Regions from separate parts of the Halobacillus sp. B29 genome, predicted to be linked through region 2. Evidence: riboswitches for the same ligand, from Rfam matches in the RefSeq annotation. Region 2 holds a riboswitch; each other region holds the start of a gene.
What was found. Region 2 has a riboswitch for S-adenosylmethionine ahead of ACTWP7_RS00450 (methionine biosynthesis PLP-dependent protein). Riboswitches for the same ligand answer to the same signal wherever they lie in the genome.
Positions count from the first base shown of each region.

Region 1: linked by a shared signal. The riboswitch ahead of ACTWP7_RS07275 (phosphoadenylyl-sulfate reductase) and the one ahead of ACTWP7_RS00450 (methionine biosynthesis PLP-dependent protein) in region 2 are both predicted to bind S-adenosylmethionine.
Region 3: linked by a shared signal. The riboswitch ahead of ACTWP7_RS19525 (sodium:solute symporter family protein) and the one ahead of ACTWP7_RS00450 (methionine biosynthesis PLP-dependent protein) in region 2 are both predicted to bind S-adenosylmethionine.

Region 1 covers NZ_JBQQCM010000004.1:204,135-208,460, forward strand. The annotation lists gene cobA (uroporphyrinogen-III C-methyltransferase) at 1-243, opposite strand, end outside; gene cysC (adenylyl-sulfate kinase) at 240-839, opposite strand; gene sat (sulfate adenylyltransferase) at 857-2,011, opposite strand; gene ACTWP7_RS07275 (phosphoadenylyl-sulfate reductase) at 2,025-2,756, opposite strand; SAM riboswitch class I at 2,857-2,957, opposite strand; SAM riboswitch class I at 3,123-3,227, shown strand; gene ACTWP7_RS07280 (sulfite exporter TauE/SafE family protein) at 4,127-4,326, shown strand, end outside.
Region 2 covers NZ_JBQQCM010000001.1:97,288-101,613, reverse strand. The annotation lists gene ACTWP7_RS00465 (CAP domain-containing protein) at 1-231, shown strand, start outside; gene ACTWP7_RS00460 (YdhK family protein) at 585-1,166, shown strand; gene ACTWP7_RS00455 (hypothetical protein) at 1,413-1,676, shown strand; SAM riboswitch class I at 1,939-2,043, shown strand; gene ACTWP7_RS00450 (methionine biosynthesis PLP-dependent protein) at 2,124-3,233, shown strand; gene metC (cystathionine beta-lyase) at 3,230-4,326, shown strand, end outside.
Region 3 covers NZ_JBQQCM010000022.1:19,181-23,506, forward strand. The annotation lists gene ACTWP7_RS19520 (SDR family NAD(P)-dependent oxidoreductase) at 256-999, shown strand; gene ACTWP7_RS19525 (sodium:solute symporter family protein) at 1,085-2,644, opposite strand; SAM riboswitch class I at 2,932-3,040, opposite strand; gene ACTWP7_RS19530 (histidine phosphatase family protein) at 3,173-3,736, opposite strand.

The sequences.
Region 1 (4,326 bases), on a different contig from region 2:
GGTTTTTCCTTGAAGCGCAAATTTGCATAACAGACCGTTAATGCTCGATTGACTGAGGGAGTGGTTGTTCGGGCTTTTTCCACAATACACAAGTTCGGTTCGCTCTCCTGCTTCATCTAAAAGCTCCTGATTGACAAGACGGTCGTAAAGGATCACGTCTGCTTGCTGAATGGCCTTTAACCCTTTGACGGTAATTAAATCCACATCTCCTGGTCCTGCACCAACGATAAATACTTTGCTCATCCTTTGACCCACCCCTTTTCGATTAAGAAAGCAACCAGCCGGTCCGCACATGCCTGCTCATCCAGACTGCCGGATTCTAATCTGAGCTCAGGGGAAGCGGGTGCTTCATAAGGAGCATCTACACCGGTAAAGCCTTTGATTTCCCCTTTTCTTGCTTTCTTGTACAAGCCTTTTGGATCGCGCTTCTCACACTCTTCTACAGGACAATCCACGTGGACTTCCAGAAATTCGTCTTTGTTAAATAACTTTCTTACCTGATCGCGGTCCTCCTGATAGGGAGAGATAAAAGCCGTCAGAACGATCGATCCGCTGTCAGCAAAGAGCTTCGCGACCTCGCCGATCCGGCGGATATTTTCTTTTCGGTCCTCTGCTGAAAAACCAAGATCGCTATTCAACCCCTGCCGAATGTTATCCCCATCCAGTAAGTATGTTTGCAGCCCTTTCTGGAACAACTGCTTATTGACTAAATTCGCAATGGTTGATTTCCCGGATCCAGATAAACCGGTCAGCCAGATCACTCCGCTATGGTGTCCGTTCTTTTTTCGATAATCGTTTACATTTACTGCAGCATCATGCCACGTGAGATTGGATCCCATATCCATCATCCTTTCCGTTATGAGTCAGTGGTTTGTTTATCTCGTAGTCCTTCAATTAGCGTCTCAACGACCTCGGGACGGCTGAACGTTTTTGGCGGTTTTTCGCCATTTCTGAGCAGTTCACGTACCTTTGTACCGGAAAGAATGACGTGGTGTTTGGCATCATGTGGGCACGTCTTGTGGGAAGCCATTGCTTCACACGCCTGGCAGTAGAAGCTGTGCTCAAAGAACATTGGCGTTATTCCCAGTTCATCTTCTGTGAAATGACTAAAGATTTTCTGAGCGTCGTAAGTTCCGTAGTAATCGCCTACTCCAGCGTGGTCACGGCCGACAATGAAGTGGGAGCAGCCGAAGTTCTTACGGACAAGACTGTGAAAAATAGCTTCACGTGGACCAGCATAGCGCATAGCCGCACTAAAGACAGCAAGCACAACACGATTCGCCGGATAGTAGTTTTCGAGCAGCACCTGGTAGCTCTTCATCCTTACATCACTCGGAATGTCGTCGCTTTTCGTTTCGCCGACAAGTGGATTTAAGAACAGTCCATCTACCGTTTCCAAGGACGCTTTTTGAATATATTCATGAGCGCGGTGAACCGGATTACGGGTTTGGAAACCAACGACTTTACTCCAGCCCAGGTCCTTAAATAAGTCTCTCGACTGGGCAGGGTCCAGGTAGAACTTTTCGTCATGTTCCTTTTCCGCACGTTTTGTCAGTTCAATTTCCCCGGCCACGTAATAGTCCGGACGGCCGTAAAGTTTATTTACGCCGGGATGCGCGGATTCTTTGGTTAAGTACACATTCTCTGCTTCTTTTTCTTTATCCGATGAATAGACTTCACTAATCGTGATCGTACCGTATGTCGTACCGTTTTGAACGAGCGCGGCTTTCTGTCCCGGCTGAAGCTCATTCGCCTTTTCTTTATTTACGGGCAGCGTAATGGGAATGCTCCACGGTGTTCCGTCTTTCAGCCTCATATTCTCAACGACGGAATGATAATCTTCTTGATTCAGAAAACCGGTTAAGGGGCTATAGGCCCCGTTTCCGATCAGTTCTAAATCACTTAAAGCCATGGCATCCAGTTCAATTTTTGTGGTAAGAGCTGAAGTGTCAGCCCCTTCGTTTATTTGATTGACAAGCGTCCCGCCGTGGGGAGCGATAATTGTAGACATGTGATTTCCTCCTTTATTCACTCTCGTTGTTACCTGTCGTATGAAGACCGCACTCGGTCTTGTTAAAGCCTTTCCATCGTCCGGAGCGATCGTTGCTGTCCGCTGCAAACGTACAAGGGATACATCCAATACTTGGATATCCTTTATCGTGCAAATCATTGTAATCCAAGTCGTTTAGTCGGATATATTGCCATACGTCGTCCCATGTCCAGTAAATAAGGGGACATACCTTTATGGATTCAAAACGGTCATCTTTATTTATAAAATTCGTATGGCTCCGGCTTACCGACTGTTCGCGCCGCAGTCCGGATACCCAGGCGGTGGCTCCGCTCAATGCTTCTTCCAGCGGTTTAATTTTACGGATAAAGCAGCATTTGTCCGGCTCTCTTTTCCATAAGGCTGAGCCATGTTTTTCGGCCTGCTGTTCCAGTGTTAATTCCGGTTTTTTCATTTCAATATTCAAGTCCGGATATTTTTTCTTCACCTTATCAATTAAATCGTATGTTTCCTGAAAATGAATTTCCGTATCAAGAAAAACGATGTGGGCATCTTTTTTAACTTTTGCTATTAAATCTATGAGTACAATTCCTTCAGCACCAAAGCTGCAGGCGTAGGTAATAGAAGAACCATAAGTATCATAAGCCCATTTCAGTACTTCTAGTGCCCCCTTGGTTTCCCCTTCAGGGCCCAGATGTTCAAAAGGATCGCCTGTGAACTCTTCATAAGTTATGGCTGGATTAGTCATTTTTTTCCTCCCTTCCCACAAACAAAACGCTACAAATCAAAAACCTCTCTCCTTGAAAAAAGAAGAGAGGCGTACAGCATGAATAAGCCCGCGTCTCATCTTCTCATCTTTCAAGTGATAGCTTGCTGGAATTGGCACAGCGTCTGTTGACCCGTTGCCGAGGCTTCAAAGGGCCAGTCCCTCCACCTCTCTAGATAAGAAAACGATGATTGAATTTTTTTAAAATGTGATTGATTAAAATCTTATGCCCCTTTTTACTATATGTCAATGCTTAATTTAAATATTCTGTATTTTTAAAAATCGTTCTTGACAGGACTTACCTTTCCCCTTTAGATTGAATAGTATCTTAATTTTAAAATTAAATAATCCTTATAAAGAGCCGGGGAAGGAATCTGGTCCGTTGATCCCGCAGCAACCTCTCCTAGTTGTAGAAGGTGCTCATTCCAGCAGACATTGTCTGAGAGATAAGGTTAAGCTATTCAGCTTTTCACCTCTTTCCTCAGGGAAGAGGTTTTTTCTTAGCCTTTTTACAGAATACTCTGTTAATAATTGTAATTTCAGCTCTTCTGAACTTCCGTATTGATCTTAAAATTAAGCTCCCTATTGTGGAAGAATCAGTTTCAAGATAACCGGGGTCCGTTACGTTAAATGGAGAAGGGCTGGTGGGGAAATAACTCGCTTTCCTGTGGGGGAACTGGCAAGCCTCCTCAGTCGTTATCACTCCCTGCGGGGTCTCGCCTAGCTCCTTCTCCCACGGGAGTCTCATCATTTCCCCACCAACCCAACATGATTAAGAAAAACGGACCCTTCCAGAAGAGAATAATTTCCCTGCTTAATCTGGGTTAAATGCTTTTATGACAGGCTATTGGGTGTAGTTACATCCTGAAAATAGGTAGAAAACCACATAGTCTAATTCATCATTATGCAGGTGATGTTGGAAATGGTATTGAGTCTCTGATTTGGAAAGGTCCGGAGGGGGACGATGTAGACTCCTGCGGGATGAACATGATCGGTGAGATCCCGCAGGGCTTTTAGCCCGAGGAAGCTCAGCACATGCCCGCGGAAAGCGAAATCGTCCCCCGAAGGGCCTCCCTCATAACCAATATCTCGAAACTGAGTCTTAAAGTAAACGGCCCTATTGTGTAATAAGCTTTTAAGGAAAAAAACTATAATAAACTTTAACAAAGAAGTGACTTTATTCATTTCGGGTCCATATAGTGTAAGAATTGAGATGGAAACTGCTTAGAAAACAACGCGTTCTTCTTTGCTCTGTAAGCCTGGTCAGGAATACATAACAGCTAGATTTTTTTAAACATAAAACCAAGTAAATCAATCAGAATAATAAATTATAGAAACAGGAGTGTTGAAACGTGAGAAGATTACTTATTTTTTCGTTCGTCGGTTTTTTTGCCCAGCTTATCGACGGTGCGCTGGGGATGGCATTCGGGCTCAGCTCTTCATCCCTTTTGCTCGCCTACGGGGTGGCTCCCGCGATTGCCTCCTCTTCGATCCATATGTCTGAAATCGCTACAACAGGCGTTTCAGGATTTTCACACTATAAGTTCGGAAA
Region 2 (4,326 bases):
ACCAGCCCAACCTACGGATCTCCGTTTGATATGTTAAAAGACTATGGCATCGACTATCGTACAGCTGGTGAAAATATCGCTATGGGCCATACTTCTCCTGAGCAAGTAGTCCAGGGCTGGATGAATAGTGAAGGGCACCGTAAAAACATCATGAATCCGAACTTCACTCACATCGGGGTCGGTTATGTAGAAGATGGAAACTACTGGACACAAATGTTCATTGGTAAATAAATAGATCTATGTATAGGAGCCATCGGGATTACAGATTCCGGTGGCTTTTTCTTACTTAGGGCGCGCTCGTACCAGCAATTGTTATGTATACCCACTCTATTGCGGCATTAACCTACCCTATTGCCCCGTGAAAACTATCGCGCCGCCCATACCTGCAATAAGGTGTGCTGCCACGGATAGCGATTCTACAACACTACGCCCCTTTAGTGTCAGCCCTCTCTGGATAAAAACAACTGCAAAATCTAGCACATTCATTTGTAAAAATATAGAATAAAACGATTGAATACACATACGTGCCCGGGGTATCTTTTATCTATATCTATTAAAAGTTTTTTTCTTGAAGGGGGAAAATTATGAAACGTACAACATTCGCTATAGGGAGTCTCATCTTTTCCTCAGTTCTATTGTTAGGTGCTTGCAGCAATGCTGAGCAGACCAATGATTCGCCAAAAAGCACAGAAAGTGCTTCTTCAGAATCCACTCACGATGAACATGCCGGCATGGATCATTCCGGTTCGGGTGAACTGCCTAAAGGTTTGCGCGAAGCTGAAAACCCAGCCTATCCTCCAGGGAGTAAGGCTGAGATTAACGCTGAGCATATGCCTGGAATGAATGGAGCAGAAGCAACGATAACAGGAGCCTATCAAACCACCGCTTACAGCGTATCTTATGCATCCTCTATCACTGGTGACAAAGTGGAGAATCATAAATGGATCATTCATGAAGAAGTAAAAGATCCTTCCCAGAAAAAGTTAGATCCGGGTTCAGAAGTAACCGTAAATGCAGACCATAGTGACGGAATGAGTGGAGCTAAAGCCCAAGTGGAATCTGCCGAAGAAACAACTGTTTATATGGTGGACTATACAGACACGGACAGCGGACAAGAAGTGACCAATCATAAGTGGGTTACAGAAGCCGAATTATCAGCTAAATAGAAATTACAGACCTCCGTCAATCGGGGTTTCTTCATGACTATTTTACACTTATATAAAACTATATCCTCTCTCTTTCTACGCACGTTAAATATTTTAACAAATGCCCTGAACCCTTGTTCTATCCACTCTCATGACTTTTTTTCTTTTTTATATTTGGAAAAAACAGAAAATTACCTTGCAAATAGACTGAATATTACGTAAAATCAATCATAATTTATAATAATAAACTATAAGGAAGTGAGCGTAATGCAGACTCAATCGGTGAGTACTCTATATAATGTATGCCCTCTCTGTCACGGATCTGGAAAGTATAAGGAATATGATGATGGGAAAGCCAATTTAATTGTGGACCATTACCAGCGTGTAAACTACGCCAATGAGACACTAGCCTGGAAGATGGCCATCGAAGAAACCAGTTATGTGAAGGAATGCTCGAAATGTCACGGCAAAGGTAACGTCCTGAACAAAGAAGGCGAACAAATGTATAAGCAGCTTCAGCAATATGCGTAAAATCATTTCCCCTCTGTCTTTAGGTGGACTGGGGGGTTAAATGATCTTCTTTAAACAAAGTATCAGTTTTAGAAAAATGATTTTTTTCTGAAAACTCTATTGATTATTGAATTGTTTTCCTGTATTGTAAATCGCAAGCGAAATGATAACCGCCTAATTTTTGAAAGAAATTTTTAGTAATTTTTAATATCATTCTTGATTTAAGCATACCTTTCATGTAAAGTGTTCAGCAGTTGCTTTTCCAAAAATTACATAATAATAAAACTTATCCAGAGAGGTGTAGGGACTGGCCCTTTGATACCTCAGCAACCAGCCATTGGCACGGTGCTAAATCCAGAAGGTAGTAGTTATACCTTGAAGATAAGGAGACTCTTTATACATAAAGGACCTTCTTCTTCAAGGAGGTCCTTTTTTTATATCCATTTTTTTACGAAGGAGATGATCACCATGGCACGGAACAGGATTGAAACAATTTTAGCCCAGCTAGGCAATAACAGTGATGAAGAAACAGGGGCTGTGAATCCGCCCATCTATTTATCTACCGCTTATCAGCACAAATCACTCGGGGTATCCACAGGATATGATTATACCCGCACCAAAAACCCGACACGCCATCTTCTCGAAGAAGGCATGGCCCAGCTTGAAAACGGTGATCAAGCCTTCGCCTGCAGTTCAGGAATGGCAGCGATCCAGTTGATCCTTTCCCTGTTCCGTGCAAATGAAGAATTGATCGTTGCGGAAGATATTTACGGCGGCACGTACCGTTTACTCGAACACTACGCAGATGCTTACCAGATCCATTCAACCTACTCCGATTTCACGGATGTTGAGAGTGTCATTACCGAGAAAACCAAAGCCATCTTTCTTGAAACGCCGACCAACCCGCTGCTGCAAGAAGTGGACATAGAAGAAGTTTCAAAGATTGCTAAGAAACACAATCTCCTGCTCATTGTCGATAACACATTCTTAACGCCTTATCTTCAGCAGCCGCTGGATTTAGGAGCGGACATTGTGATCCACAGCGCTACCAAATATATCGGCGGGCACAACGATGTATTAGCCGGTGTGGTCGTCGCCAAAGGAGAAGAGATTTGTGAGAAGCTCGCTTTCTTCCAAAATTCATCAGGTGCTGTCCTCTCCCCTTTTGACTGTTGGCTCTTAATACGTGGATTAAAGACCCTGCCGCTTCGTTTCGATAAACAGCAGGCGAATGCGAAGGCCATTGTTGAGTTTCTCAGAAACGATCCGGGCATTAGAGAAGTCTTTTATCCTGGAAAAGGAGGAATGATTTCATTCCGTGTGGACGATCCTTCCAGCATCTCTGATTTTCTTGAGAATTTGTCGGTCATCTCTTTTGCCGAAAGTCTCGGAGGAGTCGAAAGCTTCATTACGTACCCGGCAACGCAGACGCACGCGGATATTCCAAAAGAAGAACGGGAAGAACGCGGAATCTGTGACCGGCTGCTTCGCTTCTCGGTAGGTACAGAACATGAAGACGATCTGATTGATGATTTGAAGCACGCTCTCTCTGCTATTCAAAAGGAGGAAATACAATGAGGCCAGAAAACGATCAGTTGGAAACCCGTTTCATCCACGGCTCTGCGAATAATCGAAGTCATCACGAACCGGCTACCGGTGCAGTGAATGTACCAATCTACTTATCCTCAACCTTCCATCAGGAAAGCTTCGATACGATGGGGCCTTATGATTACAGCAGGTCCGGAAATCCAACGAGACAGGTGCTTGAGGATACAATCGCTAACTTGGAAGGCGGCGCAAGAGGTCTCGCCTTCTCCTCTGGCATGGCAGCTATCTCCTCTGCCTTTATGCTGCTTTCCGCCGGTGACCATGTACTCGTTTCCAAAGATGTCTATGGCGGGACATTCCGGTTGATCACCGAAATGCTTGGCAAGTACAATATCGATCACACTTTCGTTAACATGACCGATCTCAATGAAACCAGCCGGGCGATCCAGTCCAATACAAAAGTTATTTATGTAGAGACGCCGTCCAACCCTTGCTTAAATATTACAGATATTGAAGGAGTGGCAAAACTTGCTAAAGCCCATGGATGTTTAACCTTCGTGGATAATACATTCATGACGCCGCTCTATCAGAATCCACTTGAGCTTGGAGCCGATATCGTCCTGCATAGTGCGACCAAGTTTTTATCCGGTCACAGCGATATCATAGCAGGGCTTGCCGTAACTAAAAATGAAGAACTTGGAGAGAGACTCGCTTTTATTCAAAACTCCTTCGGTTCTATTCTCGGCGCTCAGGACTCTTACCAGCTCATTCAGGGGATCAAGACACTCGGCGCCAGGATGAAACAGTCGTCAGGCTCAGCGCTTAAAATAGTCTCTCATCTGCAAGATCACTCACTGGTGGAAGAAGTTTACTATCCAGGTCTTTCCCATCATGTCGGTCATCCGATACACAGGAGACAATCTACCGGAGCAGGTGCTTTACTTTCTTTCCGGCTACCGGATAAAGAAGCGGCCAAAGCGTTTGTGGAGCAGATCCGTCTCCCTGTCTTTGCCGTTAGCCTTGGGGCTGTGGAATCGATTCTATCCTATCCGGCCACGATGTCCCATGCAGCTATGCCGGAAAAAGAACGAGCGAAACGTGGTATTACTGATGGTTTGCTCAG
Region 3 (4,326 bases), on a different contig from region 2:
TACAACTCTATGTATCTTTTACTGCTTACTTCAGAAACATATTCCACATATTAACATAATTAGAGTATTTATGAGTTTATTTCACATAATTGAAATAAACGTAATACTTACTACTTTTTACCTCAACCTCGTGAACCCAAGCATCAAGCCGTTATTCTTTCCAAAAATGAAGGCCAAAATGTCTTTCGTTTCACTATTTTCCAATAGTGGAAAATATAGACTGGTTTCTTTATTAAAAATATAGGAGGGATAGCCATGAAATTAAAAGGTAAAGTTGCTGTGGTTACAGGTGGTTCTAGTGGAATTGGCGAGGCAGCCGTGAAGGATTTCTGCGAGCAGGGTGCGAAAGTGGTGATTGCCGATTTGAACGAACAGGGAAGCGAATTGTCCAGTCAGTTAAATGACCAGGGTTATGAAACCGTGTTCCAAAAAACCGACGTCACATCTGAGGAAGATATTAAGAACATGGTTCAGACGGCGGTCGGCACATTTGGTTCGCTGGATATTCTATTTGCGAATGCCGGAATTGGCGACGCTACACCGGCGCACGAGCTTTCCTATGAAGAATGGAAGAAACTCATGGATGTAAACATCAACGGTGTGTTTCTATCTAACAAATACGCTATCACGCAGATGCTCGAACAGGAAAACGGTGGAGCAATCGTCAACAACGCTTCGATCCTGGGACACGTCGGACAGGATTCGGTAACTTCTTATGCCGCAGCCAAAGGCGGAGTCGTCAACCTTACCCGCACATTAGGGGTTACTTACGCGAAAAACAATATACGCGTAAACGCGGTATGTCCAGGCTACGTTGAAACGGCAATTCTGGAAAATGCCGATGAGGAAATGCGCCAGGGCCTTGCAGGTGCACACCCGATTGGACGACTGGGTCAGCCTAAGGAAATTGCGAAAGCGGTCAGTTTTCTCGCAAGTGACGACGCTTCCTTTATGGTCGGAGCCAATATGCTGGTGGATGGCGGCTATACGGCTCAGTAAAGTTCATTTATACACGGGACGAATCGTAATAAAAAAGCGTAGGAGCTGCCTGCAATAGGCAGCTCCTACGTCTATTTGAATCATTCTAACCGATACGAGAACGGTCATTTTTCACTTCAGGTTCTTCCTGAGTCGTGGATCTCATCTTCTCCAGTACTTCCCTGGTAGAATCACTAATTTCCGCCTCAAAGTAAGGTTCATAGGCTTCAAGCGGTGCTTTTTTCGTAAAGTAAACGGCAATCAGCACCCCAATCAGTGATGCCGTAACGGCGATGACAAATGGCAGTCCATACCCCATTGCCTTCGCTGCCACATACACGACCGCCCCGATGATGATACCGGCATAGGCTCCTGCCCGGTTCATTCTCTTCCAGTACAGCCCTAAGAACACAACGAGGAAAAACGCAGCCCCAAATCCGCCATACACATAGACAAATCCCATAGCCAAGAACCATGGTGGGTTAATAGCTAAGAGAACGGCTGCGGTTGCAATTCCAAATATACTTAAGCGGAGCCAGTTCTTAAACTTCTTCTCACTGATTCGTTTTGGAGCTATATTTAAGTACACATCATAATAAAGAGAAGTGGCGCAGTGCAAAAGCATCGAATTTGCCGTGGAAATAGCCGCTGCACAGATAGCTACCAGCGTGATGCCTCCGATAATAGGCGGCGTGTACTGCTGGATGACTAAAGGAATGATGTAGTCCGTCGTTTTATCTACAGGTATGCTCGGTACCAGTACTTTTGCCCCGAGGCCAATAACGATCAGTGGCGTCATAATGAAAATCAATACCAGAATCGTACCCAGTACCTGCAAGATCGCTACTTTCACATTTTGAGGAGCCAGCATCCTCGTGACCCAGTGAGGGGAAGAAGGGGTTCCTAACGAATTCGATATAAAAATGGAAAGTAATGCACCAATACCAAATGTCCCAAACGGGGACAGTAAAATTCCTTCTTCAAGCTCCGGCCCTCCCACGTTTGTCGGCGAGGTTGTCGTCGCAAGCGTATCGACTATATTACCGATTCCACCGGTTAACGACCATACTACACCGCTCGCAAGTAATACGCCGATCATAATCAAAATCGTATTTAACGTGTCCGTGGCAGCCACAGACCAGAATCCACCTACACTTGTAATTAATATAAATAATAAGAATCCGAAAATCGCAATTTTATAATCAATGCCCGTGATACTTGAAAAAACAATGCCAAACCCAGTTACCTGAATATTGACGAGCAGCAAATAACCGATAAACATTAAAATACCAACAATTGCCTGCAATGTACTCTTGTTCTGAAAAGGTTCAAACCTATGCCGGATAAATTCAGGGAACGTCCTGGCAGGCTTTTCCGGTCTTCTTATTTTGTAAGCAACAATAGGGATTAAGGCTCCGCCGAAACACCAGCCGGCTACCCAGCCGATCACAGCCGATACACCCGAACTGTACAAATAACCGGGGACCCCGATAACAGAAGCTACACTTACCCATGTTGCTGCTGTGGTACCGATTCCAAGAAGAAGCCCCATTCGGTGTCCGCCCGTTGTATAGTCATCGATCGACTCTGCTTTCTTAAGACTTTTTACATTTGCCCATATTAAAAATAGAACATAAAAACTAAATACGAGAATATACCATATCATTTGTCAGTAACTTCCTTCCTGCTAGCTTATTTATACTTAAATATTCGTCCGGTGGCTCCCCACCGTTTTACACCTGATTTCTCCACTCTGTAACAGAGAAATGTTCCTAATAGGAAGGAAAAAATCATAGTCCCCACCCAAACCATCATCGCTAAGAACATGGCCATCCTCCTTTTTCCGATTGTTTTGTGTCGAACCTTTTACTGCCCTCCTTTAGAAAAATTAAAAACCCTTCACTCACGAAGAGAGAAGGGCTTTGGGCAACTGTCTTTTGGCTGCCGCTTGCTCTCTCATCTCCGGAATAGCTTTCGCCTTCCTCTGAAATTGGCACCGTGCATAAATCAGCCGGTTGCCGAGGCTTCACAGGGTCAGTCCCTCTGCCTCTCTCGATAAGAAAATTCAAAATATTCGAATGTTAATTAGACTCCATTCTATCATACCCCTCTATTTCGTCAATTCATTATTTGAAATTAGTAAAAACAGAAAAGAATCATAGAATAGAAGCGATGATCCATACTGAAAAATCACTCAATAAGAATCCTTCCATATTCTCTTACAACCTACGAACTGATCAGCCTCAAAAGAAAGCTTGTAGATATCTGGCATCGCAAGATTCTTCCAAAACTCAAAGTCGTATTGGTTATCAAAATAATTCATGGTGAGCACCATAATATTACCGTGCGTACCGATGGCGACATTTTTATTTTCATATTTTTCTAATACGTTGTTCAAGGCTCTTACGCCTCTTTCCTGGGCGTTCACATTTGATTCTCCGCCTTCCCAGAAAAAACTAGGCTGAGCCCATACTTTTTGAATGGCTTCCTCAAAGTTATCAGCTCCTCCCTCTATTAACTTCCTTTCTTTGAACCCATCCATTATATGAATTTCTTGCCCGAGAGCAGAAGCTAATCCTTCAACCGTCTGTATGGCCCTTAAATAAGGACTCGAGATCACGTGCTCGATATTATCGTCTATGAGCCGTGCGCTGACTTTAGCCGCTTCTTTAGTTCCCTCTGCTGATAACGGCCTATTTAATTCGTCTGGTGTATATGTAGAATGAGCGTGTCGCACCATATAAATGTTTGTTGTCATGGCAGCCTCCTGTATATTAGTCATGTAATCTCGTCTAACGGTGTCTTCAAATGTCTCTCTTACCTCTAATGTGCTACCGGGAATTCACCAAATATCGTGTTCTTCTCTGTAAAAGAATTCACCCTGGCCTATCTTCAATAATTACCCCGCACCTCACGATTTCCAGCTTTATCTCCCATCTCATGAATGTAAAAAAATATGTATCACTAATGTTTTCAAGCGAGATAGGTACCCCTCTTCATTAGTAAAAGTTTGAGATATATCAAATCCACTGCATGAGCTTATAACGTAAGACTCAACGGTGAAAAACACTTTAACATAAGTATCTAATATTTTGGTAGCGTTCCTGGAAAAGAAAACCTCCATGAAAATCTGAAAGTTGCAGTCTACCTATTATTATCGTTTTCCTGGGTTTTTGTCTTTCTCACTTCCATCCCTCAAACATAGAATAGAAAGAGCTATCTTACTCATACATTTTTATAGAAAGGAAATTTTTTTTGGACAGTAATAAAGTAAATTTTTCTCAATTCCCCTATTGTTCCCCTTGTTACCCAAGTTGGAATACTAAATATAAATGTTGGGAGTATATA